3 regions of the Endozoicomonas sp. 2B-B genome follow, and region 3 is predicted to be linked to each of the others. Evidence: predicted binding sites of a transcription regulator. Region 3 holds the regulator's gene; each other region holds the start of a gene.
What was found. Region 3 encodes LexA, which represses DNA repair genes until DNA is damaged. Its sites were predicted from a motif close to TACTGTNTANNTANACAGTA; they were not measured.

Region 1 (11,147 bases), 2.3 Mb from region 3:
CTTATAGGCATAAGCTGACGGTTTAGTGGAGAATAGCGAGATGGAAAGCTTTTCAAGGTAAAAGGAAACGACAGTGTCCAGTGTCCGTGAGCCGAAGTCAAACGCCAATAAATTCAGGGCCTCACTCAACAACAGAGAACTCCTTCTGGATCTGCAGACAGTGGTCTCTGATCTGATTCAGACGGGTCGGATCAGGCAATCGGAAGCCAATGAAATATTGGCTCGTCATCGAAATGCTGATCAACTTAAGCTTCACCCTCTGGAGTACATTGCCTCACAGGATCTGAAGGACGCCCGCAGTGGCGGCTCTCTCGATCTCGATACCCTGATGCATTGGTTGGCAGATCTGTCAGGCCAGGAGTATTTTCACATTGACCCTCTGAAAATTGATGCTACTGCCATTACTCCGGTCATGTCTCACGCTTATGCCATACGTCATCAGATTCTGGCAGTAGAAGTCTCGGCTGACGAGCTTGTGATCGCTTCAGCACAGCCGTGGCACATTGGCTGGGAGGATAATCTCAGACATATTAACCGCAAGGAAATCCGGCGGGTGGTCGCCAATCCAACCGATATTCGAAGATACACTTCGGAATTTTATCGACTGGCAAAGTCTGTCCTGGGTGCTAATGAACACAACGGCGTCCAGTCCACTCAGTTGAACAGCTTTGAGCAGATGCTTGAGCTGGGCAATATGAAGGCTCCGGACGCCAATGACCAGCACATAGTTAATATTGTCGACTGGTTGCTCCAGTATGCCTTTGAACAAAGGGCTAGTGATATTCATGTTGAGCCCAGACGAGAGCAGACTCACCTGCGTTTTCGAATTGATGGGGTGCTACACCTGATCTACCAGATGCCTGCCAAGGTGGCGGCTGCCGTAACCAGTCGCCTTAAGATTCTGGGTCGTATGAATGTGGCAGAGAAAAGAAAGCCACAGGATGGCCGACTTAAAACCCGCAACCCGGATGGCAATGAAGTTGAACTGCGACTTTCAACCCTGCCGACCGCCTTCGGGGAAAAGCTGGTGATGCGGATTTTTGATCCGGATGTTCTGGTCAAGGGATTTGGCGAGCTGGGTTTTTCCAGAGAAGACGAACGTCGCTGGACTCATATGACCGCGCAGCCCAACGGGATTGTTCTGGTCACGGGCCCTACTGGTTCAGGTAAAACTACTACGCTCTATTCGACGCTGAAAAGTCTGGCTTCTGATCAGGTGAATGTTTGTACTATTGAAGATCCTATTGAAATGGTGGAGTCCAGCTTCAATCAGATGCAGGTTCAGCATAATATTGATCTGACATTTGCCAGCGGCCTGCGTGCGCTGCTTCGTCAGGATCCGGATATCATTATGGTGGGTGAGATTCGGGATTTGGAAACCGCTGAAATGGCGATTCAGGCGGCGCTGACCGGGCATCTGGTGCTTTCCACTTTACACACCAACGACGCGCCGTCTGCAATAACCCGTCTGCTGGAACTCGGTGTTCCCCACTATCTGATCAAAGCAACGGTTCTGGGAGTTATGGCACAGAGGCTGGTCAGAACACTGTGTCCTTCTTGCAAACAGCCTGTAAAACTCGATAAGTCTGGTTGGAAATCCCTGACTCGTCCCTGGACAGCCCCCGCGCCTTCGCAGATCTTTCAACCTGTGGGTTGTCTGGAATGCAGGGATACCGGATACAGGGGGCGAGCGGGTGTTTATGAGTTAATGCCTATGTCTCAATCTCTTAAGGACATGCTGGCAGAGACTTCTGATATAGAAAGCCTTCGTCGTCAATCCATCAAAGAAGGTATGTACAGTCTTCGCCTTTCCGGAGCTCAGAAAGTAGCAACAGGATTAACAACCATCGAAGAAGTGATGAGAGTGACACCAGACCAGCAGCATTGATTGACTCAGCTTTAAGAAGAAATGGTTGCAGTCTCCCACTGACTATTCGATATTAATATGTGAAGTGACAGTGGAACAGTCAGATAATAATGAAAACACTTATCCTTACAGGCTTGCTGCTATTACCCTTTGCAATACAAGCGCAGAAGGTAATGGAACTGAAGCCTGCCGAAAAACCCCAATCATTTGTTGAGCAGATGCAGCAGGATTTTGATCCGGCTGTGGCTGATCTCGTGCTGGAGTCTTATTTGAACAGCCTGCTCAAGGCTAACGCAATTAAAGGTGGAGCCAGAAACTCATCCATAGAGTATTCTGTAAGAGCCAACCGGGAAGGGGAGTTGGTGGTGACTCGGCATCAGCAACTGGAGCGGGGGCTGGTCCGAAACAATAACACCCTGACAGTGTTCGGCGTTGGCCATACTTTGGAGTCAGACTGTTCCAGTATTGAGCAGCGTTGCTGGATTTTATATCCCGATAAGGATGAACGTTGGGTTGAAATAGAATATGCACCCAAAGCCGTGAAGGAACTGGCTAAAGGAATGGGGTTACTGATTAAGGAGCTGCAAAGGTAATTTCAGGCGGCAGACCTTGAAACACAGAGACTAAGCATCTCTTTTGCGTGGTTGAGTGTGGACTCGGTCATTTCTACACCGCCCAACATTCGGGCCACCTCTTTAACACGACAATCGCCTTTCAGGCCGACGATCTCAGTGGAAGTTTTAGCATTGCGAACCTTCTTGCTGACATGCAAATGCTGATGCCCCTGGGATGCTACCTGAGGCTGGTGGGTGACACAAATTACCTGACTTCTTTCTCCCAGCTCCCTGAGCATGGCTCCGACAATTTCTGCGGTGCCACCGCCAATGCCGACATCCACTTCGTCAAAGATCATGCTGGGAATGTGAGAGGTTTGAGCGGTTATCACCTGAATGGCCAGACTGATTCTCGATAGTTCACCACCAGAGGCCACTTTAGCCAGTGCTCTGGGTGGTTGACCCGGGTTAGTCGTCACCAGGAATTCGACCTCTTCAGCACCATTGGCTGAGAGCATGCTGCCCTCTATCGGTGTCAGGGCAATGATGAACTCTCCGTGTGGCAGGCCGAGCAAAGCCATGCGTCTAGTGATTTTTTTTTCAAGTTGTCTGGCAGCAGACTGACGTTTTCTGGAGAGTTTTTCGCATTGGTTCTGAAACTCGGATTTTAGTTCGATCAGCTTTTGTTGTAATGCTTCAACCCGTTCATCGCTGAACTGGATGCTCTCCAGCTCAGAGCCAAGCGTGCTTTGTTTTTCCAATAACGCTTCGGGTTGAACCCTGTGCTTTCTCGCAAGGTCGTAAATAGCACTGAGGCGTTCATCCACATCCCGCATTCTGGCGGGATCGGCATCAAAATGATCGATAAAGTGATTGATTTCTCCTACCGCTTCCTCGACCTGAATTTGGGCAGAGGACATCATTTCAATTGTGTTGTTGATGGCTGGGTGATCTATTTGCAGATCGCTCAGGCGCTGCAGGCAGGTGGAGAGTTTCTGGAGAATGTTACCTGCCTCGTTGTCTGAGCAGATAGCATTGATTTCGTGACACACGGAAAGAGTGCCTTCAGCATGGGATAACTGTTTGAGTTCCTGCTCAAGTTGTTCCAGCTCTCCTTCCTGAAGTGATAGCTGTTCCAGCTCCTGAAGCTGATAGCTGAGCAGTTGCACTCGTTCATCCTGCTCCCTGCGATTATGGCTGAGAGTGGTCAGTTCATCATGTGTCTGGTTGAACTGATGGGCAGTGCGAGCCACTTCGGAGGCCAGTTTTTGTATATCGGCATAATCATCCAGAAGCAGTCGATGGTTGCTTTTTTTCAGTAACGACTGGCTTTCATGCTGGCCATGGATATCAATTAACCGTTCACCAATGGCCCGAAGATCCGCAAGGGGAGAAAGAGTCCCATTGATATAGGCACGGGACCGTCCCTCTTTGGTAATGACTCTTCGGAGAATGCACTCATCATCACTGGCCAGATCTTTTTCTTGCAGCCATGCTTTTGCCGCAGTGCACTGGCTGATATCAAAAGAAGCGTGAATCTCAGCTTTGTCAGTACCCTGACGAACACAGTGACTATCGGTTCTGTCACCCGTTGCCAGACCGAGAGCATCCAGCATGATGGACTTACCGGCACCGGTCTCGCCGGTAATGACAGTCATTCCACAATGGATGTCCAGATCCAGCTGGTCAACGATGGCGAAGTTGCTGATGGACAGTTGGGTCAGCATGATAAATACCCGCTACTGTAGCTTTACTGTTTATATATACAGTAACCTGAAGTGTGCGATTCGTAAAGTCAGAGCTGAAAAAATCCACTGATCCTGAACTGAATGAGATGGGGGCCGTTGTGATTTTGTTTTGCGGCCCGGTGTTTTGCGAAATGATCGCTTGCGTTAAAAAAACTGTTTTTCAGGTCTTGAATCCGGAATTCGTGACCCAATATACGTTTCATCTAAATGATTGCCTCCCGGTCGGAGATTCTGGAATGACAGTAGAAAGCAGCAAACCTGAAGAGCAGGTAACGGAAGAAGCCACAGAGCAGCAGGCAGAAGAAAGCCTGCTGAACGAAGAGGGTGGTGTTGGACTCGACAGTGAAGGTAATCTGACCGACGGCCTTGAGAGTCAGCTGGAAGCACTCAACGAAGAACTTGCCAGGGCGAAAGATCAGACTCTGCGTACTGCTGCTGAAATGCAGAACATTAAGCGTCGTGCCGAGCAGGATGTTGAAAAGGCTCACAAATTTGCTCTGGAAAAATTTGTTGACGCACTGATTCCAGTGGTTGATAGCCTGGAAAAAGGCATTGAAAGTGCCGAACAGGCAGAAGGGTCTCACGAAGCCCTGGTAGAAGGTATGAAGCTGACTCTGAAGCAGTTCCTGGATGCATTGGGACGCTTCGCGGTAGTTCAGGAAGACCCCAGTGGTCAGCCTTTTGACCCGAACTTCCATCAGGCCATGTCGATGGTTCCGAATCCCGATGTTGAAGCCAACACCGTGATTGATGTTTTCCAGAAAGGATACAAGCTGAATGGTCGTTTGATTCGTCCGGCTATGGTTGTTGTTTCCAAATAAGTGATTTTGCTGAGGAATATTCAAAAAAGAATATTTCAACAGCCTTGAAATCAAATCGATTGATCCCATATTGATTTCAAAGGCCAAAAACAGCTGCTCACCAGACACTGGCAAGCAGCCCTCAGCTGAAGAATTAAAGAATTGAACTAAAGAATTTCGTCCTGGAATCAGGGCAATGGAGAGATTGAACAATGGGTAAAATAATCGGTATTGATCTGGGTACCACTAACTCTTGTGTATCTATTCTGGATGGTGAAAAAGCCAAGGTTCTGGAAAATGCTGAAGGCGGTCGTACAACGCCTTCTATCATCGCCTTCACTGACGATGGTGAGACTCTGGTAGGTCAGCCAGCCAAGCGTCAGGCCGTTACCAATCCTGACAATACCCTGTTTGCCATCAAGCGTCTGATTGGCCGTCGTTTCAAAGACGATGTGGTTCAGAAAGACATCCAGATGGTTCCTTACAAGATTGTTGAAGCTGACAATGGCGACGCCTGGGTTGAAGTTAAAGGTGACAAAAAAGCGCCGCCTCAGATTTCTGCTGAAATCCTGAAGAAAATGAAGAAGACCGCTGAAGACTACCTGGGCGAGTCTGTTACTGAAGCGGTGGTTACCGTACCTGCATACTTCAACGATGCTCAGCGTCAGGCAACCAAAGATGCTGGCCGTATTGCCGGTCTGGATGTCAAGCGTATCATTAACGAGCCAACTGCTGCTGCTCTGGCCTACGGCATGGACAAGAGGCAGGGTGACCAGACCATCGCTGTATACGACCTGGGTGGTGGTACTTTTGATATCTCAATCATCGAGATTGCCGATGTTGACGGCGAGCACCAGTTCGAAGTACTGGCCACCAACGGTGACACTTTCCTGGGTGGCGAAGACTTTGACATGCGTTTGATCGATTACCTGGCAGAAGAGTTCAAAAAAGACCAGGGTATCGACCTTAAAGGTGACCCTCTGGCCATGCAGCGTCTGAAAGAAGCTGCTGAAAAAGCCAAGATTGAGCTGTCTTCTGCTCAGCAGACTGATGTTAACCTGCCTTACATCACTGCCGATGCAACCGGTCCTAAACATCTGAACGTTAAAGTCACCCGCTCTAAACTGGAGTCTCTGGTTGAAGACCTGGTTCAGCGTTCTCTGGAGCCATGTCGTCTGGCGGTTAAGGACTCCGACCTGGATCTGTCTGACATCGACGAAGTCATTCTGGTGGGTGGTCAAACCCGTATGCCAATGGTTCAGGAAAAAGTTGCTGCTTTCTTCGGCAAGGAACCTCGTAAAGATGTGAACCCTGACGAAGCGGTAGCCATGGGTGCATCCATCCAGGGTGCGGTTCTGGCGGGTGACGTTAAAGACGTGCTGCTGCTGGACGTCACTCCACTGACTCTGGGTATCGAAACCATGGGTGGAGTTATGACTGCCCTGATTGAAAAGAACACCACGATTCCGACCAAGAAGTCTCAGGTGTTCTCTACTGCTGATGACAACCAGAGTGCTGTAACCATTCACGTTTGTCAGGGTGAGCGCAAGCAGGCTTCTGCCAACAAGTCTCTGGGACGTTTTGACCTGTCTGACATTCCACCGGCTCCACGTGGCATGCCTCAGATTGAAGTCAGCTTCGACCTGGATGCCAACGGTATCCTGAATGTTTCTGCCAAGGACAAGGCTACTGGCAAAGAGCAGTCCATTGTGATCAAGGCTTCTTCCGGCCTGTCTGACGATGAAATTGATCAAATGGTTCAGGACGCTGAAGCTAACGCGGCTGAAGACAAGAAGTTTGAAGAGCTGGCGGCTGTCCGTAATACGGGCGATGGTCTGGTACATGCTACCCGCAAGACTCTGGAAGAAGCCGGTGATAAGGCCACTGAAGAAGAGAAGAGTGCGATCAACGAAGCTCTGACTGCTCTGGAAGAAGCGCTGAAGGGTGACGACAAGGATCTGATTGAAGAGAAGTCCAAGGCACTCTCTGAAGCTTCTTCCGGTCTGGTTCAGAAGATGTACGCTGAAGCCCAGCAGCCGGGTGCTGAGAGTGCTCAGGAAGCTGAATCTTCTTCCGCTGCGGACGACGCCGTAGATGCCGAGTTCGAAGAAGTGAAAGATGACAAGAAGTAAACCCATTCCGCGCTGCGGTATGAGTTGATTTGGCGGCGCGGGAGCTTTCTCCCGCGCTCTTGTGTTTAAGAGGCTGTCTGAAAAGTTTCGCTGATTTTCCAAACAGTCTCTGATTCAATAAATCGGGATCGATCCCGATGTATGAAAGCGATTTGGATTATTTCGGTCAGGTGATCTGACGGAACCTGACCACAGGGTGTTACTGATGGCAAAACGTGATTTTTACGAAGTACTGGGCGTAGAAAAGGGGGCCTCTGACAAGGAGATCAAGAAGGCCTACCGCCGCATGGCTATGAAGTTCCACCCTGACCGTAACCCTGATGACAAAGAGGCAGAAGAGAATTTCAAGGAAGTAAACGAGGCTTTCGAAATCCTCTCTGATGATCAGAAGCGTGCCGCCTACGACCAATACGGTCACGCCGGTGTCGATCCCAATATGGGCGGCAGTGGAGCTGGCGGCTTCGGTGGAGCTGGCGGTTTCGGTGACGTCTTCGGTGATGTTTTTGGAGACATCTTTGGTGGCGGCGGCCACTCCCGCAGCTCTGTTCAGCGAGGTGCTGATCTGCGCTACCAGCTGGAGCTGAGTCTGGAAGAAGCGGTTAAGGGGACTACCAAGAAAATCAAGATTCCTTCCCTGGTAGCCTGTCAGTCCTGCGACGGTTCTGGTGCCAGGAAAGGCACTTCTCCGGTTACCTGTACCACCTGTGGAGGCATGGGTCAGGTGCGTATGCAGCAGGGTTTCTTCTCTGTTCAGCAAACCTGTCCTGATTGTCACGGCACCGGCAAGATGATAAAAGACCCTTGTCGTGAGTGTCATGGTGAAGGTCGGGTTCAGGAATATAAGACTCTGTCTGTAAAAATTCCTGCCGGCGTCGATACCGGTGATCGTATTCGTCTGGCTGGTGAAGGTGAAGCGGGCTTCAATGGTGGTCCAGCCGGTGATCTGTACGTTCAGGTGAGCGTAGCAGACCATCGGATCTTCCAGCGTGATGGCAAGCACCTCTACTGTGAAGTACCTATTACCTTTGTTGATGCAGCCCTTGGTGGCGAACTGGAAGTTCCGACCCTCGACGGTCGGGTAAAACTCAAGATTCCAAAAGAAACCCAGACTGGCAAGTTGTTCCGTCTGCGCGATAAAGGCGTCACACCGGTGCGTGGCGGTAGTCGTGGAGACCTGATGTGTCGTGTTGTGGTAGAAACACCGGTGCATCTGACTGAACGCCAGAAAGAGCTGATGGAAGAGTTGAAGGAAACCTTTGCTGCCGAAGGGGAGCATCGTCAGTCTCCTAAGAAAACCTCTTTCTTTGAAGGGGTTAAGAAGTTCTTCGACGATATGGGCAAGTGATCGGTCAGTCAGAATGGAAAATAAAAAAAGTGGCTTCAATGCCACTTTTTTTATGTCCAGCGTTGTTCAATTAATGCGTAGGCTTACAGAAATATTTCTCGTACTCGCTAAGAAAGTACTGATGATCGAAGTACTTTGTGGTCATGGCTCCCAGCGCTTCGTTTCTGTCTCTGAACGGGTTTTTGTAAGCTAGTTCTTTCTGTTCCAGAAAATCCCGGTAATCAGAGTTTGGATTATCGGCATCATTGTCGAAGTTTGTTATATCAATGTAGGAGAAAATCAGGCGATCTTCTTCTGCAATAACGACAGTATTCCAGGCATGTGTTTTGTAGGGTGAAAACAATGCCCTGGTCAGGTAAACATTTGCCAGTACGTCAGGAAACAGCTGTTTCAGTTGGGCAAAAACAACCATTCCCAGTACCGTGTATTTATCACAGTCGCCAATCTCCCTTCGCCAATATTCAGCGATTGAACACTCTTTCGGGAAAGTCAATGCCAGCTCACCTTCATCCACGGTATCGTAGTCAAGCTTTTGCGAAACGATATGAGCTGTCAGGTAGAGCAAATTATAGATCGTTGGTCTTTTTACATATTTGGCTATGTTTTCAACGTACTTGAAAATTTCCGTTTGGTCGTCTGTTGAAAAAACGTTCATGCTGTTATAGACGTATATTGAGTTAAGCTGGGAGAATAAATCTTTTGGTAGAGGGATGGGCTCTTTTTTACTCTGGTAGCCCGCCAGATTACCGATGTACTCAAATTCAAGATGATTAGCGGGGTATACACTGCAGGTTGGCTGGTCTGTGATTAGAGAAGGGTAAGTGTCCAGGTCAATGCCATGGAAGTAGAGGGAAGTTGCATCACTCAGCGTTATGTTTTTGCTCATGGCTTCATGAATAAAAGATGTAGGCACTTTTGAAGAGTAGAGTTTTTTTAATTCAAAGGGTGTGCGGGCGAGCCCTATGTATCTGGGCAGGTCTTTTGTTGTTAAGCCTTTTTCGAATGTTTCATGAAAATCTCTCTGTTCAGTATCCGTGGCGATGTACAAGCCGTTTCTGTTTAGGGTGTCTGCAAGATTGGGAGGTATTCCATGTTTAACGTAAGCGATAATAGAGCTGGCACGATTAACCCCTGCCTCGATGTAGCTATTAGCCGTTTGAGGAGTTAGTCCTGCCTCGAGAATATCTGCAATAAAAAATGGCTTGGAAATGACTCTGGGATGAAACATTGCGGCAACGCCCGGAGTAATGTTGAAGTGAGTATAATAGTAAATAATGTCTGGACTGATTGTTGGGGTATCCTGAGCAAAAAGAAGGACTTCTTCTGGCGTGGTTCCTACTTCTGTGAGGCTCTCAATATCATAATCAACTAGCCCGGCGTTCAAGAAAGCCTGTTTTTTTTGTTCTGTAATATCAGCTTCGGCGCAGAAGCTCGTCGTTATGAGCAGCGCAGTTGTCAGTATTATGGCACGTTTTGCAATGTTCATAGGCGTACTCCTTTACTGGCAGATTTAATGGTCCTCTATGTATTAGAGTTTCTGGAGAGCGAGAAGTTCCCCCAGGGGTATAGATGATTTACAGGTAAAGCCGACCTTGCAGGCTCCTGGTTTGACGCCCAGCCTACTTCGATTGCGTCGTACAGAAGTATTCTTCATATTTGCTAAGAAAGTTTCGCATCTCGAAGTACTCTGGGTACATTGCTCCCAGTTCTTCATTTTTGTTTCTGAGTGGGCTCGGGATGCAGCCAGCTGCCTCATACAGATTGTGCAAGGCGTCATGCAGTTGTATAAGAAACTGAAGAATAAGGCGCAGAACATTGGAATCAGTGTCGTATCTTATGATGTCAATGTACGTAACAATCAGGTGATTCTCTTCTGCAATGACGACGGTATTCCAGGAATGTCTTTTGTATGTCGAAAACCATTTCTTGCTTAGGTAAACATTGGTCAGTACGTCAGGAAACAGTTGTTTTAGTTGGGCAAAACAACCGCACCCAATGCCATATATTTATCACAGTCACCCATGCCCCTTCGCCAATATTCAGCTATTGAACAGCCTTCCGGGAAGGTAAGACTCAGCTCGCCATCCACTAATGCGTAGTGAAGCTTGTCTGAAACAATTTTTGCGGTCAGGTAGAGCAAACTATAGATTGTGGGGTTTTTTACATCTTTTGCAGCCTTTTCAACGTACTTGAAAATTTCCGCTTGATCGTCTGTTGAAAAGTGGTACATATCGTATTGGATATATATGGAATTTAGCTCGGAAAATAGAGCTTTTGGTAGAGGAATGGGCTCTTTTTTACTCTGGTAGTTTACAAGATTACCCAAGTGTTCAAATTTAAGATGAGAAATGGGATACACAGTGCAGGTATTTTGGTCAGAGATTAAAGACGGGTAGGTGTCCAAGTCAATGCTGAGAAAGTAAAGAGACATTGCATCATACAGTTTTATACCCTTACTTTTAGCTTCATGAAGAAAATCTGGGGGCACTTTGGAAAAGTAGAGATCTTGTAACTGATTGATTGACATGGTGAGCCCTCTGTATTTAGACAGGTTTTCTGCCGTTATCCACTGTTTAAATTCATCTTGAATAGGGATACGATCACTGCTCATGATTACGAAAAAGAGGTTTTTGTATAGAGAATTTGCAAGATCAGGGGATATTCGTTTTTTGGCGTACCCGATGATAAAGAAGGCCGCATT
Region 2 (10,027 bases), 710 kb from region 3:
ATCGTGAAACCTTATCACTAAACCAAAGCCCTTGGTATCGTCCCGAATTGAACGCAAACGTTGCACCGGCTTGCTTCGGTGGTATGATGCGCACTCCAATTTTACTGCAAGAGAATGGCAACCTGTCGACATCCCTTTGAACACAGTGTCCAAAAGACGGTTCAATAGGTGCAGGTTCCATGTATACAACAGCCATGAGTCAGTTTTTCCAGATCCACCCCGAGACGCCACAGCTTCGTCTGATTCGCCAGGCCGCAGAAATTCTGAGGGCTGGAGGGGTGATTGCCTACCCTACTGACTCAGCCTATGCCCTGGGCTGCCTGATCGGTGACAAGAAAGCGGTTGAGCGCATTCGCCAGATTCGTCGATTGGACGAAAAGCATAACTTCACACTGGTGTGCAGAGATCTCTCTGAACTGGCCACCTACGCTCAGGTCGACAATGTTCAATACCGTCTACTGAAACATCATACACCCGGCCCTTACACTTTCATTCTCAAAGGCACCCGTGAAGTGCCTCGCCGCCTGATGCATCCCAAGAGAAAAACCCTGGGTTTACGAGTACCAGAGTGCAGTATTGTAAGCGCCCTGCTCAATGAACTGGACGCGCCCTTAATGAGCAGTACTCTGCAGTTGCCAGGTGACAATGAACCCATGCTGGACCCATACGACATTCGTGAAACACTTGAAAACCAGCTGGACCTGGTCATTGATGGAGGTTATCGAGGTATGGAACCAACCACCGTGATCAGTTTGCTGGCAGAAACGCCTGAAGTCCTACGGAAAGGTAAAGGCAATCCGGAACCGTTTCTCAACTGAATCCGATCCAATGCACTAATCTGTTGCTAGGAGCCTGACCGAGAATGGCGTAACTAGATCCCCAGAGGCTCTCTAAAATTTCAGGATGAGCAAAAAACATCCAATTTTTGGTGTAATTTTGCTCATTTTTGCAAATTTAGGCCTTTTCACAGCCTTTATGCCGCTTTTTTAACCCCTTTTAAATTCTCAAGACGGATTGATCCCGTTGAAGCGGCCTTCACAAATTTTTTGAAATTGTGTGCCGTGCATACCAGTGAGAACTCTGCTTCTACCTTCTCTTTACCACGAAGGCTAAAACTCCTGAACCCTGAGTTTTTTATATGACCAAACGGTGGCTCTGCAATGACCTTACGACGCTCATAGATTGCTTTCGCACTGGCTGTCTCCATTTTCTTGTTCATACGTTGCCGCGCGGGCTCAAACTTGTCTGTGCGGATGACCCTGCCAGCATCCTTTTTTGAGCCACTGCATTGTGAACGGTAAACACACTTCCTGCATGCGTCCTTGTTCGCCCGGTAACTCTGCCTCTTGGCCTTGCTGTCTGGGTTAGTTATCAGCTTCTCCCCAGCCGGACAGATAAACACATCCATTTCTGCATCGTAGTCAAAATCTGCTTTGACAAACTTACGCTCAGAGTCCTTAAGCTGGGTATCTGCTGGCTTCTCTTTTCTGTCGGTGGCTATGTAGCCATCTATTTCATGCTTATCCAGCACATGCAGGTTTGGCCCTGAGAAATAACCATTATCCATGCTCACCTTATCCACTACAGCACCATCGGTTGTCTCAGACAGTGCTTCCAAAGCAGGCTCTGCCTCCTGAACATCATTGGCTTGCTGGCTGATGTGCTGGCCGACGATGATCTGATTATCAGCATCTACGGTGATTTGAGCATTGTAGCTGTACTCACAGTAACTTTTCTTGCTCATGATCCGGGCATCATGGTCTGCAAAGCTTATCTGCCTTTTGTCGTCAATAGGCTCATCAGGGTTCAGGGCTTTTTCGCGTTCTTCAAGGGCTTCTTTGGCCGCTTTGATTTTTTTCAGACGCTCCTCTTTAAACTGGAGGTCTTCAGGAATGCTGTAGCCGTTGCTTGCTTTGTAGGCGTCGTCTTCTTCCTGGTCGCACTGACTGGCTTTTTTGATCAGCTCATCCACTTCTGCACTGAGTTCTGCCTCTTTAGCCTTGAGCCTTCCGTAGGTCATGGCCTTGTGCTTTGAGCTGTTGGCTTTGAACTTGGAGCCATCCAGGCTGATATGGCCCAGTGATGCCATTTTGAGCTCCATGGCCAGTTTGACGGACTGTTTGAAGCAGTCATGAAAAAACGACAGATTTTCCTTACGAAAATCTCCCAGAACCCTGAAATTTGGGCAGTTCATTTGTGAGATATACATGAACGCCAGATCTTGTCGACACCGTCGCTCAATCTGACGGGAGCTGAAAACACCATGGCTATAGGCGTAGATCAGAATAGCGACAATGAGCTTTGGAGGGTAAGCGTGCTGACCAAGGTGGTGATATTTTTTTTCAACCTCAGACGTATCGATGTTCTGAAAAATGCTTTCATAAACGAAACAATCATGGTCTTTGGGAAGCAGGTCGAAAATGTTGGTTGGGAACAGCAGATGCTGGTCAAACTCAACAGGGCTGTCCTTGAATTTTGGTGGTGGTGACATCTGGCATCATCGGAGTTGGTTTAAGGCTTATCATAACAGATAAGCCTATTCTCGGTCAGGCTCCTAGCAGCCTGTCGGACTTAAGACTGTCCTACTGCGGTTGCAATAAATTGGTCTAAAAACCCCTGTTTCTTCGTCAAATAGCTCGCTATTCTCCTCAGAAACAGAGATTTTTATCCTCAATTTCTTGCAATCCTCGCTACGGACGCTTAAGTCCGACAGGCTGCTAGAGAAATCCGACTTCATGACAGATTTTTTTTACTGTGAAACATTTTTCATCTTCGGGGGCGACAAAAATTTGTTTCAGTCACCATGGCTGATTTATTCACTGCTGGCAAAAACACGCTTTTACCGTCGTGCAAACTGTCGTACCCTGTTCACTCAGGATTCTAACGGGAGAGCCTCTTGAGCGCTGTAGACTCACAGTCGCGTGTTCTATCTGGCATGCGACCTACTGGCCGATTACATCTTGGCCATTATCATGGGGTATTAAAAAACTGGCTTCGGCTGCAACATGAGTATGAATGTTTTTTCTTCGTAGCTGACTGGCACGCGCTGACCACTCACTATGAAGAGCCGGAAAAACTCGAAGATTCAGTCTGGGACATGGTCATTGACTGGCTGGCGACTGGCATCAATCCCGGTTCGGCCACCCTGTTCATACAATCCAGAGTTCCGGAGCATGCAGAACTGAATCTGCTGCTCTCCATGATTACCCCGCTCTCTTGGCTGGAAAGAGTGCCCAGCTACAAGGATCAGCAGGAAAAACTGAAGGAAAGGGATCTCTCTACCTTCGGCTTTCTTGGCTATCCACTCCTGCAAAGCGCCGATATCCTTGCCTACCGTGCAGGTCTGGTTCCTGTCGGTGCTGACCAGGAAGCCCACGTGGAGATTACCCGGGAAATCGCCAGACGCTTTAACCACCTTTATGGTCGGGAGCCCGGCTTTGAGGATAATGCCGAGGCCGCTATCGGCAAAATGGGCAGAAAAACTGCCAACCTCTACCGCAAGCTCCGTCGCGCCTACCTTGAACACGGGGATGACGAAGCTCTTGCCACGGCCAAGGCGCTGCTCAAAGAACAGAGCAATATCACCCTGGGCGACCAGGAAAGACTGTTTGGCTATCTGGAAGGGACAGGTAAGGTTATCTTGCCGGAACCTCAGGCTTTGCTGACTGAACAGCCCCGCATGCCGGGTCTGGATGGTCAGAAAATGTCCAAGTCCTGCGGCAATACCATCGGCCTCAGGGAAGACCAGGACAGCGTAGCGTCAAAACTGAAAAAGATGCCCACAGACCCGGCTCGCATTCGCAGGAATGATCCGGGCGAGCCGGAAAAGTGTCCGGTCTGGCAACTGCATCAGGTCTATTCAGATCAACAACGCAGAGACTGGGTTCAGGAAGGCTGTCGCTCAGCAGGTATCGGCTGCCTTGACTGCAAAAAGCCCCTGATCGAAGCGGTACAGGCTGAACTGGAGCCTATTCGTTCAGAAGCCAGGGAACTGGAAAACAATCCCGATGTCGTAAAAAGTATCATCGCCGAAGGGACCGAAAAGACCCGGGACGAAGCCCAGGACACCCTCAGGGAGGTTCGGGAAGCCATAGGACTGGACTATCGTTGAACACTGTGTTTCAGTGAAGTATCAGCTATTACAAACTACAGGTCAGGTTCTTCGAGTCTGATCGTCATAAAAAGCAGTTTTACCGTTTGTCGGTCAAACTGCTTTTTTTCAGTTAGAGGATTCGAAACAGGGTGAAGCATCAATGACCTCCACGGAAACCGTGGCTGAGCCCGGAGAACAACCCCCTGAAGAGCTGACAACGCCAGCTCAATCGGACTCTGAGCCTGAACTCATTGAACACCAGATACGGGTTATGGGTCAGCCCATGGCCAAGTTGCCTGACGACCTTTACATCCCACCGGATGCCCTGCAAGTTTTTCTGGAAGCCTTTGAGGGGCCTCTTGACCTGCTGCTCTACCTGATCAAGCGTAACAACATGGACATCCTGAACATTCAGGTGGCAGTCATTACAGAGCAATACATGCAGTATGTAGAATTGATGGAATCAGGACAATTTGAGCTGGCAGCTGAATACCTTGTCATGGCCGCGACACTGGCCGAAATCAAATCACGAATGCTGCTGCCCCGGGTCTCTGAGGACGAAGACGAGGAAGAAGATCCTCGTGCCGAGCTGATTCGTCGACTGCAGGAATATGAGCGCTTCAAGAAAGCCGCAGAAGATATTGATCAAATGCCAAGAATGACCCGGGATCTGCACGAAGCCAGTGCGGCCCCACCCGACCTGGAAAAGGAACGCCCCCATCCGACAGTGGATCTCAAAGAGATCATGCTGGCCATGGGAGAAATACTCCGCCGCTCAGAAATGTACGTCAGTCACCAGGTTGAACAGGAAGCCCTGTCCACCCGTGAACGGATGAGTGAAGTTCTCTCCATGCTGACCTCTGAGCGTTTCACTCCCTTTGTTGCCCTGTTCCGGCTTGAGGAAGGCAAACTCGGCGTTGTCGTTACTTTTATGGCGGTGATGGAACTGATCAAGGAATCCCTGATCGAACTCATTCAGAATGAACCTTTTGGCCCCATTCACGTAAAGGCACGGATTGACTGATGGAAGCAGAACAACTGCAACGTATCCTGGAAGGAGCTCTGCTGGCCAGCCAGAAACCCCTGACTGAAGAAAAGCTGGCCGCACTGTTCCCCGAAGACCTTTACTCTGAGGAAGAGCGCCCGGATGACAACCAGATTCGTGGGGCTCTGGTAGCTATCTCTGAAGCCTGTGAAGGACGGGGCTTTGAACTCAAAAAAGTGGCATCGGGATACCGCTTCCAGGTCAGACAGGAATTGTCACCCTGGGTTGGCAGACTCTGGGAAGAAAAACCACAGCGCTACACACGGGCACTGCTGGAAACCCTGGCCCTGATCGCCTACCGGCAGCCCATCACCCGGGGGGAAATCGAAGACATTCGCGGGGTGGCCGTCAGCAGCAACATTATACGAACCCTTCAGGACCGCGAATGGGTTCGGGTGGTAGGTCACCGGGATGTCCCGGGGCGTCCGGCCATGTTTGCCACTACCCGCCAATTTCTGGATTATTTTAATCTGGAAAATCTCAATGAACTGCCCCCCCTGTCCGAGATTCGTAATCTGGAAGAAGCAGCCCGGGAACTGGCAGAAGCTAACGATCAGAGCAGACCAGTGGCAGAGGACGCTGAAGTTCAGGAGGACACTGAGGTGGAAGAGCAATCCTCTGATGAGCTATTTGCCGAACTGGATGAACTGGAAGCTGATCTGCCAGATAACTTTGACGATCTGATCCGTAAAAAGAACATTGATGAACCAAAACCTGAACAACCTTTGGTTGAGCAGGAGGCTGAACAGGAGGCTGAACAGGAGGCTGAACAGGAGGCTGAACAGGACACCCATATATCAGATTCGTCGGTAGGACTTTTCGCTGAAGAGGATCAAGTCGCACACCAGGCGACAAATCCATCCTTTGAAGAAGAGCCTGCTTCCGAAGTAGAAACACCCGTGGAAATATCAAACGAAATAACTAACCCCTGAGCAATGCCTGATGACCCGATGGAACAGCCACGGAAATCCACGCTGTCTTAACCTATCCTGAATCGCTATACTTTGGCCCCTTTGATTGAGAAACAGAGCGGCATAGCCGTAAATACCATGACAACTGAAACCACTCCTCCCCAGGGTGAGAAATTGCAAAAAATCCTGGCGGGCGCCGGCCTGGGCTCGCGCCGTGAGATGGAACGCTGGATCAGCGAAGGTCGAATCTCCGTCAACGGAGAACAGGCCAGCCTCGGCGACCGAGCCTCAGCTGAAGACAAGATTGCTGTCGACGGCCGCCCGGTCAAACTGGAAACCTATGCTTCCGGAATCCGTCGTGTCATCGCCTACAACAAGCCGGAAGGCGAGATTTGCAGCCGCCACGACCCGGAAGGCCGCCCGACCGTTTTTGACAAACTGCCCAGACTTCAGGGCGAACGCTGGATTGCCATTGGCCGTCTGGATATCAATACTTCCGGACTGATGCTGTTCACCACCGATGGTGAGTTGGCCAGTCGCTTGATGCACCCTTCTTACCAGGTTGAACGTGAATACGCTGTTCGAGTGATGGGTAATACAACAGAGCAGAAAGTTAAAAACCTCTTCGATGGCGTCGAGCTGGAAGATGGCCCTGCCCGTTTCACCGATATTGTTGACTCAGGCGGTTCGGGTATCAACCGCTGGTTTCATGTCTGCCTTCTGGAAGGCCGTAACCGTGAAGTGCGCAGACTCTGGGAATCACAGGATTTGACAGTAAGCCGCTTGAAACGAGTTCGTTTTGCCAATGTCATCATTCCTGACCACCTGCGCATGGGTCAATGGGAAGAAGTAGAAAAAACTGACATCGACGAACTGGCGGCAGCCGTTCAGCTATCACCCGCACCCAACACACCAACTCGCAGAGTCGATCCGAGACACACCAAAACCGGCCTGAAAACCAGAGGCACCCGTGGTAAACCTGCTATCAACAAGAAGCGGCCCTCGCCTCACAAAAAGCCTGGTGCTTTCAAAAAGAACAGGCATCGCTGATGTTATCTGAGCTCCAGCCATCGAGTTGGAGCTCTTGGTGATACCCTGAATATGCTTTAATGAGTTTCCATGCTGGCCCTGACCGGGTTCTCACTGGACAGATTAACTGTACTTATATACAGTTAATCTAAACCACACCTGACAGGAGAGGCCCATGTCTATTACCCCCATGTGGCGAGTTGACCGGGACGGAAGCATGTTTACAGATAAAAAAGCCGCTGAAGAATACGATCGCATGTTGGAACTGGCCGGGAATATCACCAGCCTGCTGGAAGATCACTTTGAAATTGATGAGCAACTGGCAGAAGAGATCGGCCTGATGTTCGCCAAAAACAAGGAAGCCTTCGCCAAAGCCTTTAAAGGCAAACCGGACCTGGTGCTCGAGATAGGCCAGACTGCTGAGCAAGACAATGACCCAAATGAGGATCAGACTTCGGCCTGAGCTGGCCTGCCAATATCCGATAACCAAGAGCGGAAAGCCCTGATCCGCTCTGCCACAAACCCTTTTTTATCCCCTCCCATTTAGAACGAATCAGGAATAAAGAGCATGGGTAAAAACAATCATCCATTTCCCTCTGACTCACTTCAGGTTCAGCTTTAAAATAGCTCTTTGTGAAAAAAAGTCTTTCTTTCATTCCTCATAGAGAAACCCTTTTTTTTACCAAAAACAGCGGTTCTAAAGGTCATTTTTCCCATAATCAGACCAAGACACTAGTGAAGCAACCCGCCAAGTAGCACTTGTACTGGTTGCTAATACAGCGAATTCCGCTAATATATCGGCCTTTTTGTCTGGCAAGGTATGTAGTCACGACATGACGAGCTTCGTTCCTGGACAGCGCTGGATCAGTGACACCGAAACTGAACAAGGGCTGGGTACCGTTCTGACTTTCGATAGTCGCATGGTAACCCTATTGTTCCCCACCACCGGTGAAACCCGGCTCTACTCCATTAATAACTGCCCGCTATCAAGGGTACAATTTAATCCTGGTGACAAGATAGAAAGTCACGAGGGCTGGACCATGACGGTGACAGAAGTCATCGAAGAGAATGGTCTGCTACTGTATAGAGGCGTTCTTCCCGACGGAAAGCCCAAAGAGCTTCCCGAATCGGAACTGGGCAACTTTATTCATTTCAACAAACCGCAGGACAGAATGCTGGCGGGTCAAATAGACCAAAACAGCAACTTTTCCCTGCGATACAAAACTCTGTTGAACAATTGTCGACTACTAAGCTCTCCTGTGAGAGGGCTGCTCGGTGCCCGTACCAGCCTGATACCTCATCAGCTGCATATAGCGCGTGAAGTGTCTGGACGTCATGCTCCCAGAGTGATGCTGGCTGACGAAGTCGGCATGGGTAAAACCATTGAAGCCGGTCTCATCCTGCATCAGCAACTGATCACTGAACGAGCCAGTCGGGTATTGATTCTGGTACCGGAAACACTTCAGCATCAGTGGCTGGTTGAAATGCTGCGTCGTTTCAATCTGCACTTCGGACTGTTTGATGAAGAGCGTTGCCGTGCGACTGAAGATGAAAACCCGTTCAACACGGGGCAACTGATTCTCTGCAGCCTGGACTTCCTGAGCCAGTCCGAACATCGTTTTCAGCAAGCTCTTGAGGTCGACTGGGATCTATTGATCGTCGACGAAGCTCACCATCTGGTCTGGTCAGAAGAAAACCCCAGCCGTGAATATCAGGTTGTGGAAACATTGTCGTCACAAATTCCCGGCCTGCTGCTGTTGACAGCAACACCTGAACAGATGGGACCCGAAAGTCACTTTGCCCGGCTCCGTCTGCTGGACCCTGATCGTTTCCACGATCTGGTGACCTATCAGGAAGAGGAAAAAAACTATGAGCCTGTGGCCGAAGCGGTTCAAGAGCTGCTGGAAAATAACCACCTGCCGGAAGTCGCCTGTCAGCACCTGACCGGTTTCCTGGGTCACGATTGTCAGCCTCTGATCGACCTGATCAATAATGGCTCTTCTGAACAAAAAGAAACGGCCCGCGAACAGCTACTAAAAACCCTCCTGGACCGCCATGGTACTGGCCGGGTTCTGTTCAGAAATACCCGTGCAGCGGTGGGAGGATTCCCCGGCCGTGTTGTTCAGGGGTACGCCCAGAAGCTGCCCGAGCTTTATCAGATTGCCCAGGAAGAAGAAACCGAAGCCCGTGGTTCGCTCTACCCCGAACTGGCTTACCAATCCCATATCTGTGTTGATGATATGGACCCCTGGTGGAAGGTAGACCCACGCATCGACTGGCTGATTAACCTGCTGAAGCTGCTTAAAAAACAGAAAGTGCTGGTGATCTGTGCCAATGCCAATACCGCTCTGGATCTCGAGGACGCTCTCAGAATTGTGTCTGGTATACCCACGGCAGTGTTCCACGAGAACATGACTATCGTAGAGCGGGATCGAGCGGCTGCATGGTTTGCTGATGAGGAATACGGTGCCCAGGTTCTGGTCTGCTCCGAAATTGGCAGTGAAGGTCGCAATTTCCAGTTTGCCCACCACCTGGTGCTCTTTGATCTGCCTGCTCACCCGGATCTGCTGGAACAGCGTATTGGACGGCTCGATCGCATTGGCCAGACTGAGACCATCAAAATCCATGTTCCCTTTATAGAGGGCACCGGACAGGAATTAATGTTTCACTGGTATGATCAGGGCCTCAATGCCTTCGCCGATACTTGCCCGTCTGGCAGCATGGTCTTTGAAAAGTTGGGTGAAGCATTCACTGAAGCACTGGCGCCTGAAAAGAAAACGACACTGGCAGACATTCAACCATTGATCGAAGAAACCGCAGATCTCAATGCAAAAATGAATAAACACCTTCACAATGGTCGGGATCGCCTGCTGGAAATCAACTCCCGTGGCACCCTCTCCAGTGAAGATCTGATTAACGACATCGAAGCACAGGAAGAACCCAGGCAGC
Region 3 (11,147 bases):
GGTATTGCATACCAGTCTGCTTATAAAGGCACTCCCATCCTGATGAAAGACATCGCTCAGGAAGGTCTGAATCTGGGGCTGACCGAGGCCAGCAAGCTGCTGTCCAAGCGAGTGGCCCGTGGTCGTATGGATCCTCTGAAAATGGGAGAGGTTCTTAATCACATTGTTCCAACTCTGTCGTACAGTGAGTTTGGTGATGTTGATGTCGTTGTCGAAGCCGTTGTCGAAAACGTCAATGTCAAGAGGGCAGTCCTGGGCGAAGTAGAAAATCACGTCAGTGAGGACGCTGTTCTGGCCTCCAATACTTCAACCATTTCAATAACAGAGCTGGCTAAGGATCTGAAAAGACCCGAAAAATTCTGTGGCATGCACTTCTTCAACCCGGTTCACGCAATGCCTCTGGTGGAAGTGATTCGTGGTGAGAAGACCAGCGAAGAAACGGTGGCAACGGTTGTTGCTTATGCCAAGAAGATGGGTAAGGTTCCTATCGTTGTTAATGACTGCCCCGGGTTCCTGGTTAACCGGGTGCTGTTCCCGTACTTTGGTGGTTTCGCCGCGCTGGTGAAAGACGGTGCCGACTTCCAGCAAGTCGATAAAGTCATGGAGAAGTTTGGCTGGCCAATGGGTCCGGCATACCTGCTTGACGTAGTGGGTATCGATACCGGCTCTCATGCGGAAAAAGTGATGGCTGAAGGTTTCCCGGATCGTATGTCCCGTGACTGGAAGAGTGCCATTGACGTGATGTTCGAGAATGGGCGTTACGGACAAAAAAACAATGTCGGCTTCTACAAGTACGAGCAGGACAAGAAAGGTAAGCCCAAAAAGGTGGTCGACGAAGCGGCTTATGAGCTTCTCTCTGAGGTGGCTGGCGAAAGTCGTGAGTTTGAGACACAGGAAGTTATTGATCGCATGATGATTCCACTGTGTATGGAAACCGTTCGTACACTGGAAGACGGCATTGTTGATACAGCTGCTGAGGCTGACCTGGCTCTGCTCAACGGCATCGGCTTCCCGGTTTTCCGAGGCGGCGCCCTGAAGTACATCGATAGCATGGGTGTCGACAAATTCGTTGAACTGGCTGATCAGTACGCTCACATCAGTCCTCTGTATCAGCCTACTGAAAAGCTGCGGGAAATGGCCCGTGAAGGCAAGACGTTTTACGGCGCGTAAACAGCCTTGAGCGACAAAAAAATGGTTAATCACGAGCAACAGATTTAAGAGAGAATTGACTATGAGCCTTAATCCGAGAGACGCCGTAATTGTTGACTTTGGGCGGACCCCTATGGGTCGCTCAAAGGGTGGCATGTACCGAAATGTCCGTGCCGATGACCTGTCTGCCAACCTTATCACCGGAGTATTGAACCGTAATCCCGGTGTTAACCCTGAAGAAGTTGAAGACGTGATCTGGGGCTGTGTCAACCAGACTCTGGAGCAGGGTTGGAACGTCGCCCGTATGGCGTCTTTGATGACTCCCATTCCTCATACTTCATCAGCCCAGACTGTCAGCCGTCTTTGTGGTTCTTCCATGAGCGCACTGCACACCGCTGCTCAGGCTATTCAAACCGGTAACGGTGATGTCTTTGTTGTAGGTGGTGTTGAGCACATGGGCCATGTGGGTATGATGCACGGAGTGGATCCTAACCCGCGCCTGTCCAAGTACGCTGCCAAAGCTGCTGGTATGATGGGTCTGACTGCAGAAATGCTGGGGTTGATGCACGGCATTACTCGTGAAGCTCAGGATGAATTTGGTGTGAGGTCTCACATGAGAGCCTGGGAAGCGACCAAAGCCGGTCAGTTTAAAGATGAGATCATCCCTATGCAGGGACATGATGATGATGGCAATCTGGCCGTTTTCACCGAAGATCAGACGATCCGTCCTGAAACCACACTCGAAGGACTGGCGCAGTTGAAGCCTGCCTTTAACCCGAAAGGGACAGTGACAGCCGGAACGTCTTCCCAGATTACCGATGGTGCTTCCTGCATGATTGTTATGTCTGCACAGCGTGCACAGGACCTGGGTCTTCAGCCAATGGCTGTGATTCGTTCCATGGCAGTTGCCGGTGTTGATCCCTCCATCATGGGCTATGGTCCTGTGCCCAGCACCAAGAAAGCTCTCGAGCGTGCAGGACTGGCTATGGATGACGTCGATCATGTTGAGTTGAATGAAGCCTTTGCTGCTCAGGCTCTGCCTGTCCTGAAAGACCTGAATCTGCTCGACAAGATGGATGAGAAGGTGAATCTGCACGGTGGCGCTATTGCCCTGGGTCACCCCTTCGGATGCTCTGGTGCCCGCATCTCCGGTACTCTGCTGAATGTAATGAAGCAGAACAATGGTACGATCGGTGTAGCAACCATGTGTGTAGGTCTGGGTCAGGGTATTACTACGGTATTTGAACGTCTGTAAGGCGTCGGCCTTTGCCAGACGGGTTCCTGTCTGGCTTATCCTGCCTGAAAGTACTCGCCCCGGAATTCTATTCCGGGGTACTCCTTTTTGATGCATTTTTATGCTGAGATTCTGCTTCGAAAATGAGTATCTTTTTCAGTGTCTGCATAAGTTATTTTGTCGGTAAAACCCGACATTTTTTCCCGTCAATGATCATCATGAAATCTGTCAGGCTTCACAGTAATTAAATAATCTTTTGATATTCAAGGATATTATTGCTTATAACTGGCTGGATTAATCATTGAGGCTGTGAAACGATAAATAAGAGGGTCGTTCGAGAAAAATTCAGGATCATTGCAGGGTTTTCCTTGACCGATGTTTTTCTTGACCTTATATATTGAAACAATTTTCAATTCCCGACCTTTCTTGTTTTGGTCGCAGACAGCACTGAGTGTTTTATGATCTTTTTTCCAGGCTGGTCAGCATAACCGGAACAATGGAGCTGATTACAGGACGTGTAAGGTAGCATGGGTAAATCTTTAGTTATCGTCGAGTCGCCGGCCAAGGCGAAGACAATAAACAAATATCTGGGCAAGGACTTTGTTGTTAAGTCCAGTGTTGGTCACATTCGTGATTTGCCCACCGCAGGTGGCTCCAGGAAGCCTGTGGACCCCAAAGCTCGGGCAAAGGCTGCTGCTGAGACACGTAAGCTATCTCCTGAGCAGAAAGTCATCCATAAGAAGCGCAAAGCCAAAGAACAGCTGATTGAAAGAATGGGCATCGACCCTGAAAAAGGCTGGCAGGCCCGTTACGAGATACTGCCCGGCAAAGAGAAGGTGGTTGATGAGCTGCGTCGCCTTGCCGCATCAGCTGACACAATTTACCTGGCAACTGATTTGGACCGTGAGGGAGAGGCCATCGCATGGCATCTTCAGGAAGCTATTGGCGGGGAGCCTCAACGTTATCGGCGGGTAGTCTTCAACGAAATTACCAGAAATGCCATCCAGGAAGCCTTCAAAGAGCCCGGCTCTCTCAATATTGACCGGGTCAATGCCCAGCAGGCAAGGCGATTCCTCGACCGTGTAGTAGGTTATATGGTTTCTCCTCTGCTCTGGGCTAAAATTGCCCGTGGCCTGTCAGCAGGGCGGGTGCAGTCAGTAGCGGTTAAGTTGATTGTTGAGCGGGAGCGTGAAGTCAGAAGCTTTATCCCCGAAGAGTACTGGGAAGTTTACGCTGACCTGTCTACGGAAAATGGAGAAGTTATCCGTTTTCAGGTGGCCAAAGAAGCTGGCGATGCCTTCAGACCTGTCAGTGAGGCTGCCACCGGAGTTGTTCTTGAAAAGCTGAGACAGGCTGATTACAAGCTGACCGTGCGTGAAGACAAACCGACCCGAAGTCGTCCTTCTGCACCCTTCATTACCTCAACTTTGCAGCAGGCGGCCAGTACCCGTCTGGGATTCAGTGTCAAGAAGACCATGATGATGGCCCAACGTCTTTATGAAGCGGGTCACATCACCTACATGCGTACTGACTCGACCAATCTGAGTCAGGAAGCGGTGGAGAGTGCCCGGGAATTTATCGATGGTACGTTCGGCTCAAGGTATCTGCCTGAAAATCCGAACCGGTATTCCAGTAAAGAAGGCGCTCAGGAGGCTCACGAAGCAATACGTCCTTCCTCTGTGACTGCTGAGCCAGGCTCTATTTCCGGTCTTGAGAAGGATGCAGAGCGGCTCTATGAACTGATCTGGAGACAGTTTGTTGCCTGTCAGATGACGCCTGCGGAGTACCTGAGTACGTCCCTGACAGTTCGGGTGGACGACTTTGATCTCAAGGCGAGGGGCAGAACCCTCAAGTTTGATGGTTATACCCGGGTAATGGCGGCCATAGCCAAAAAAGGTGAAGACATCATTCTGCCGGCTCTGGAAAAAGGTGATCCGCTGGATCTGAAAAAACTGGACCCGAAACAGCTGTTTACAAAACCGCCTGCCCGTTTCAGTGAAGCGGCTCTGGTAAAAGAGCTTGAGAAGCGTGGAATAGGCAGGCCCTCCACTTACGCTTCCATTATTTCGACTATCCAGGATCGCGGTTATGTTTCCCTGAAAAATCGTCGTTTCTATGCCGAGAAAATGGGCGATATTGTCACAGACCGGCTGGTTGAGAACTTCCATGATCTTATGGATTACAACTTTACCGCCAAGATGGAGTCCAATCTCGATGTAGTGGCTGAAGGTGGTGAGAACTGGAAAGATCTGCTGGACAGTTTCTACAGTGATTTCAGCAGCAAGCTGGAGCAGGCTGAAGACGACAGCGACGGTATGCGCTCCAATGACCCTTCTCCTACCGATATCAAATGTCCTGATTGTGGCAGGGATATGATGATTCGCACGGCCAGTACGGGAGTATTTCTGGGTTGTTCCGGTTACTCGCTCCCGCCCAGGGAGCGTTGTAAATGTACCATTAATCTGGTGCCCGGCGAAGAAGTTGAAGATGCTGACGACGAGGATGCAGAAGTCAATGCTTTGCGGGCTATGCATCGTTGTCCCAAGTGTTCTACGGCGATGGAAAGCTACCTGATTGATGAGCAGCGTAAGCTTCATGTCTGTGGTAATAACCCGGACTGCTCCGGCTATGAAGTGGAAAAAGGTCAATTCAAACTCAAGGGTTATGATGGCCCCGTGCTTGAATGTGACAAGTGCGGTTCCGAGATGCAGCTCAAATCCGGACGCTTTGGCAAATACTTTGGTTGTACCAACAGCGAGTGTAAAAACACCCGCAAGCTCTTGAAAAGTGGGGAAGCGGCTCCCCCCAAAATGGATCCTGTACCCATGCCTGAGCTCAAATGTCTGAAAGTGGATGATCATTATATTCTCAGAGATGGTGCCTCAGGTCTTTTCCTGGCGGCCAGCCAGTTCCCAAAGAACCGTGAGACCCGTGCTCCTCTGGTGAGTGAACTGATCCCTCATCAGGCGGCTATTGATCCAAAGTATCATTATCTTCTGGATGCACCGAGGCAGGATGCTGATGGTAATCCCGCAATCATTCGCTACAGTCGCAAAACCAGAACTCAATATGTTATGAGTGAGTCTGAAGGCAAGGCTTCAGGGTGGAGTGCTACCTTCCAGGAAGGCAAGTGGGAAGAAAAAGTCACCAGGAAGCGCAAAAAATCCTGATCTGGCCTCGTCACAAACAGGACCTTCACAGAGATCCGTGGAGGTCTTTTTATTTTTGAGAAAGATTATGTCTGAGCAGTGGCGTTCTCATACCAACAAAAAATTACACTATGCCCGTTTACAGCTGGATGCCTGGGAAAGAGCAGAAGCTTTTGAGCAGGAGGCTTTTCGAGAGGCATTTCTGATGCATGCCAGTCAAGCCTATTCCTCGATGCTGGCGGAGATATTGTCTCCCTACGGTGAGCAGCTGACCCGGTTGCTGTCTCTGGAAGATGCTTGCAGATTGATGGTTGAGCAACCGGCAGAAGTGTCTGAACTCGAGCAGTTAAAGCAGCTGGAGTCGTCGGACAGTTGGCTGGCAGATTTACTTAAAGCTTATGACGATATTTTTAATGCTAATGGTAATATACAATCATATTCAAGTAATAGCAGTATGATTATGATTGCTTCGGATACTAGTGAAGTCACCAAAGGTATTAAGACGCCAGAAAGTGCCAAGAGTATTCTTGCCTCCCTCAAGGAGTTGGTAGGGCACTTTAGAAATTTCAATCTTGAATGGTGATTAGATTTTTTAGATCTGATTCATGACTCATAATAGTGTGCCTGGATTGATTCAAACCGTGCATGATTGTGGGAATGTTTAGAACTCTGTTGTTTATGGCTGTTGTTCAATTTGATCAGAGGTGTCTTATGACTAAGATCATGCTGTGCTGTTCGGCAGGTATGTCTACCAGCATGTTGGTGGAGAAAATGCGCGAAGCAGCTGAAAGTCGGAGTGAAGAAGTCGAGGTTGAAGCCTTCGGCGCTAGTCATTTCGATGAACAGGTAGCCTGTTTCGATGTTGTTCTGCTGGGTCCTCAGGTTAAATATATGTTGAATGATCTCAAGCTGCGTGCTGCCGAATATGCTGTTCCGGTTGAGGCGATTAGCCCTGTTGATTATGGCACGATGAATGGTGCGAAAGTATTGGGCTTTGCTCTGTCGCTAACAGCCTGATTAATTCCAGTTTATCGTGTGTATGCTGCAATACGGGGGCAAAAGCTGCAGCTCTTTTAAGGGTTTTTACTTTCCAGTCTGCAATAACACTTTGCATTACTCTGTACTGACCTATTGCATCATAAGTCACAATGCTGCATGATTTCTCCCTCTTATACGCTATTTATGGAACGAAATATGGCTGCATCGTTTTTGGAAATTGTGGAACTTCCAACAGGAGAGATCGTTCTGCGACGCAGTGATGACGAGGGTGAGCCGCTGCTGACTATGAAGTTTTCAGAGGAAGCCAAGATGTATCTTGAAGGGGACCACCTGCAAGTGGCAAAGGTCATGTTTGATGCAGGCATGCGTGAAGTTGCTGAACTTACTCGTCCGCAGTCTTCTGAAGAAGAGATTCCTGAGAACAGAGTACTGCACTGACTCTATTTTCATGGAAATGACAGGCATCATGCAACCTGTCTAGTGCGAATAGCCAGCCCCTGACACTGTCCATTCCTGGCTGCGCTTTCAAGCCTACTTAGCCACCCTTTATCCAAATGCCCCAGCCAGCTGATGACAGTGTGGCTGGTTCCGGATGCCAGCGCTTTCCTGGTGAGTTCCAATGTCTGATTAATATTGTTGGAGCTAAAGATTTGCACCTTGTCATGATTTAAGTCGCAATTCTTTAACCAGTGCAGGGTTCTGGTGTCATCTGCCAGAATCAGGGTCAACCAACGTTCACTGTCAGTGGACAGCTGACTGAGCATGGGCGTCAGGAGTTGTTCTGCCTGCCAGGGTTGACCTGAAAGAATGAGTTCATTAATACTGGGCTTCAGAGACTTTTCAGTTTTTCCTGATAAAGTCTTTTCTAGGCGCGAGGGGTTAATGCAGACTGTATTGGTCTGATAGCTTGGGGCTGAAAAATTGTGCCTTTCACTGCTGGTTCGGTACAGCATAAATTCTTCCTTCTGGCATAGCCCGGACGCTGTTTGTTATTCGCACTTCAGCGTAGTGGGCCTTTAACAACAGCTGCCTGTTGTGAGTAGTGTCTCTGGAATAATGGTCAGACTCATCTTATTCCGTCTCAGGACTGATTTCTGATGACTCCGACGCTTAAACCTTCGATGGCAAAGGCATCCTGAGTGAGATCAACGACTATGGTTTCGAACTCGTCGTTTTCCGGATGCAGCAATACTTTGTTTTTCTGTTTCTCGAATCTTTTCACGGTGACATCATCTTCAATCCGGGCGACGACAACCTGACCGTTTCGAACATCTGTTGTCTTGTGAACGGCCAGCAGGTCACCATCAAGAATCCCGATGTCCTTCATGCTCATTCCTTTTACCCTTAACAGGAAGTCTGCCGATGGGGTGAAGAAAGCGGGATTGAGCATCAGGTGGTCTTCGATATGTTCCTGGGCGAGGATCGGGTTCCCGGCAGCAACCTGTCCAATAATCGGAAGGCCTTCAGGCTGGCTGTCTGGAATGCGGATACCACGGGAGGCTCCGGGGGTAATCTCGATAGCGCCTTTACGGGCCAGTGCCCTGAGATGTTCTTCGGCAGCATTGGGTGAGCGAAAGCCGAAGGTCTTGGCGATTTCGGCCCTGGTGGGTGGGAAACCTGTCTCTTCAATATGAGATTTGATCAGGTCCAGTATCTCGGATTGCCGTTTAGTCAGTTTGATCATGGTCTCTCAGTCTGTTTTTTTATACAGTATCTGTGATTATATACAGTATTCTTGTGGTGGCAAGTTATTAAGTACCTTGCCAGGCTGCGACGATAAGTAAAAAATGACAAGAGGGTTGTCAATGGTGCAGGTGAGGCATGCTTTGCCACCATAGTGATGAGTTGTTGGCTGAAATTCGCAAGCTGAGTCCCTGAAGCTTTTTTTAATAAAAAATCCGGAGGTGGTTAATCTCCGGATTTCGCATTTTATTTATGATTGTGTAGAAGTTAATTTCTTCCGCAGTGCATCCCAGGCATCATTTGAAACTTCTACTTCAAAGCCATCAAAACCATGCCAAACTTTAACAAAATCTACATGTTTGTAATCAAGCCATTCTAATATTTTTTCTCTGATTTCAAGGGCATTGTCCTTAGTACCAGTATGGATAGCTAATCTGGATTTAAGTGCTTTGGCACTTTTGATATTAAAATCCTCTTTCGGATCAAACCTATGGTATATTAGTTTGCTCACATCAATAGATTCATCATCTGGTAACATATATTTTATAGAGTTAATAGTTTCTTCAATAATTCTTTCGTCTTTTTTGGGTTCATCTAATTTTCTGTAATTTTTATAATTTTCGATAGGAGTCATTTTGCTATCAGCTGTCAAGTCATTTGGTTTCAAACTTTTATCAGATTTCAAATCATTAGATTTCAAGCTTTCAGCTGAGTCATTCCCAGCCGCATAAAATTCTAAAAAGCTGCCATCCTTAATCAGCATCTCCACCAACCGATTGCCTTGTCCATCTACAATGGCAATGTAACCAGGGGAGACAAAATGAAAGTGTGGTGGTTTTTTTGTACCGAACCCTCTGAGCGTTCTTGTTGCGGCAGTGGCAACTTGACCATAAGCTCCCTCTTCATCAATGGATACTCTGGTCTTCTGAAGAATTTCCAGATCACAATTTGAGGGATGGCCTAATCTTGTTAAATCTTCAGACCTTATGACAGCGGCTCCAAATGTCTGATAAATTTTGTCGAGTAAATTGGTGTCACAACTGCCGTCTATTTTTATCTTGGGTAGCATTAGATCCATCTCTATTTTAGAGCCATTTAATCCGTCAATCAGGTGATTGATTGTATCAGAATCAAGGTTGTTAATCCCTGTTGGACTGTCATCAGGTGTTATTATTGCGACTAATTTAAGATCTTCACCATAAACTGATCGGAATTCTTTGCCAATGGCTCCAAATTTTCTGTTATGAAAAAATTGAACATTTTCAGTTGACTTCATCATCTTGACGTTTTCAATTATACTTCCGTCTGCGCAAATAAATTTGCCCGAAGCTGTTTTTTCTTTAGAAAATGGACTTTTCCAGATACCCTCGAATTCCATCACATTACCAATTACCGTTTTAATCTGTTCTCGTCGAGTTTTAGAATGACCATGAAACAACTTATTGATTTTTCCATGAGTTTTCTCTTTCACGAAGTCTTCTGCGACGTCAGCCAGGCACCTGTCCTGGTCAGGACGGTCCAGCTTTTCGGTTTGATAACATTCAGACAGTATCTGATCAAGATGCTCGTTTATGACGGCAGAGTCAGAACCTATAAAGTTAGCGCAAGAGAGTGCCTTCTGTATCTGGTACGGATCCTTGGCGTAAGCATGGTTAACGCTGAATTCGCCTAGTTTTTTATGGATCTCAATCTCCATCTCATCAGTTAACTCTTCTTTAGAGATACCCAGAACCGATGCCTTTCTAGCTTTATCATCCATGCTCGCCAGAAGCATACCCAGAACCGGAGCCAGACTGGCAGAAGACACTACCTTGCTGTTATTGTCCCTGGCGTCTACGGCGTTCAGAATTCCTAATGACACTTTATCAATCAGTTTTTTTACAAGATATGAAGCCTGTGAGGTGGCTTTGAAGGATGTGTTTCGCAGATTTAGCGGTTGCGATGACAATGAAAATTGTCTGAATGAATGTCCAATAGGGTGCATAATATTTTCTCCTAACTCTGATAATAATTAATTTTTTATTCAGGACAAACACACTGCTTCCATGTTTGCGGACAGCGCATGCTTTTCAAATAGCCGTAAATTCTGTGTTATGTAGCATTACTATGAGTTAAGTATTTGCTTTCGCATTAATCACTAACTGGTTAGTTAGTTACGATAACATCTTGTTTCCTGCCATAAAAATTAACTTGTCTATCTGTTCATTTTATGGGGGCTAGTTTGCTTTCTGGCTTTTGTTAATAAAAAAATCCGGAGGTGATTAAACCCCGGATTTGGCTTTTTGTTTATGATTGTCCAGAAGTTATTTTAGTAATCATTTTTTTCCAGGCATCGCCGCAAACATCTAATTCAACAGGGTTCCATCTATCATGAATCTTGATAAAACGTCCATATTCATATTCTTTTCCAATGGATTCTAATATTCTTCCTTTAAGCTGTTTAGCGTCATCCGGAGATGACATATTTATTGTTATCCTGACATCATCTGCCTCAGTGCTTTCAATATGAAGCTTCCCATCCAGATTATAATAGTTATTTATAAAATTACTCACATCTACATGTTCAAGAACGTCAAAAGATAATCGTGTTATTGCAGATAAGTCTTTTTGTACCATCTTTGTTTTTGTGGGTAAATCGATTTTTGGTTCTGTATCATCGTCACTATCAGACATGTCAAAATCGTAATAAGCTGGCTGGTTGTCAGAGCTCTGTTTTCCAGCGGGTATGATTTCGGGTGTGCCGTCAAGCTCAAAAAAGCTGCCATCCTTAATCACCATCTCAAGCAACCGATTACCTTGTCCATCGACAATGGCAATGTAGCCAGGGTAATTAAACTCAAAGCTGGGACGCTCAGAGGATGGGTCCCTGAGAGTAGTTGTTGCGGCAGTGGCCACTGTACCATAAGCTCCCTTTTCACCAATGGATACTTTGG

Region 1: a site for LexA is predicted at 4,173-4,192, ahead of recN (DNA repair protein RecN). Genes of this name have one in related genera too.
Region 2: a site for LexA is predicted at 7,204-7,223, ahead of ACOMHB_RS17170 (YebG family protein). Genes of this name have one in related genera too.

Annotation. Positions count from the first base shown of each region.
Region 1 covers NZ_JBLZMU010000001.1:5,987,070-5,998,216, reverse strand. The annotation lists gene tfpB (type IV pilus assembly ATPase TfpB) at 146-1,888, shown strand; gene ACOMHB_RS22190 (hypothetical protein) at 1,978-2,460, shown strand; gene recN (DNA repair protein RecN) at 2,463-4,148, opposite strand; gene grpE (nucleotide exchange factor GrpE) at 4,406-4,990, shown strand; gene dnaK (molecular chaperone DnaK) at 5,182-7,101, shown strand; gene dnaJ (molecular chaperone DnaJ) at 7,307-8,446, shown strand; gene ACOMHB_RS22165 (hypothetical protein) at 8,517-9,932, opposite strand; gene ACOMHB_RS22160 (hypothetical protein) at 10,416-11,147, opposite strand, start outside.
Region 2 covers NZ_JBLZMU010000001.1:4,389,982-4,400,008, forward strand. The annotation lists gene ACOMHB_RS17140 (L-threonylcarbamoyladenylate synthase) at 195-818, shown strand; gene ACOMHB_RS17145 (IS1182 family transposase) at 974-2,491, opposite strand; gene ACOMHB_RS17150 (tryptophan--tRNA ligase) at 2,897-4,111, shown strand; gene ACOMHB_RS17155 (segregation and condensation protein A) at 4,254-5,117, shown strand; gene scpB (SMC-Scp complex subunit ScpB) at 5,117-6,070, shown strand; gene rluB (23S rRNA pseudouridine(2605) synthase RluB) at 6,188-7,099, shown strand; gene ACOMHB_RS17170 (YebG family protein) at 7,254-7,541, shown strand; gene rapA (RNA polymerase-associated protein RapA) at 7,912-10,027, shown strand, end outside.
Region 3 covers NZ_JBLZMU010000001.1:3,682,811-3,693,957, reverse strand. The annotation lists gene fadB (fatty acid oxidation complex subunit alpha FadB) at 1-1,170, shown strand, start outside; gene fadA (acetyl-CoA C-acyltransferase FadA) at 1,232-2,404, shown strand; gene topA (type I DNA topoisomerase) at 2,911-5,553, shown strand; gene ACOMHB_RS14025 (DUF6586 family protein) at 5,621-6,115, shown strand; gene ACOMHB_RS14020 (PTS sugar transporter subunit IIB) at 6,244-6,549, shown strand; gene ACOMHB_RS14015 (hypothetical protein) at 6,727-6,969, shown strand; gene ACOMHB_RS14010 (SulA-like leucine-rich domain-containing protein) at 6,996-7,484, opposite strand; gene lexA (transcriptional repressor LexA) at 7,613-8,215, opposite strand; gene ACOMHB_RS14000 (serpin family protein) at 8,465-10,198, opposite strand; gene ACOMHB_RS13995 (serpin family protein) at 10,501-11,147, opposite strand, start outside.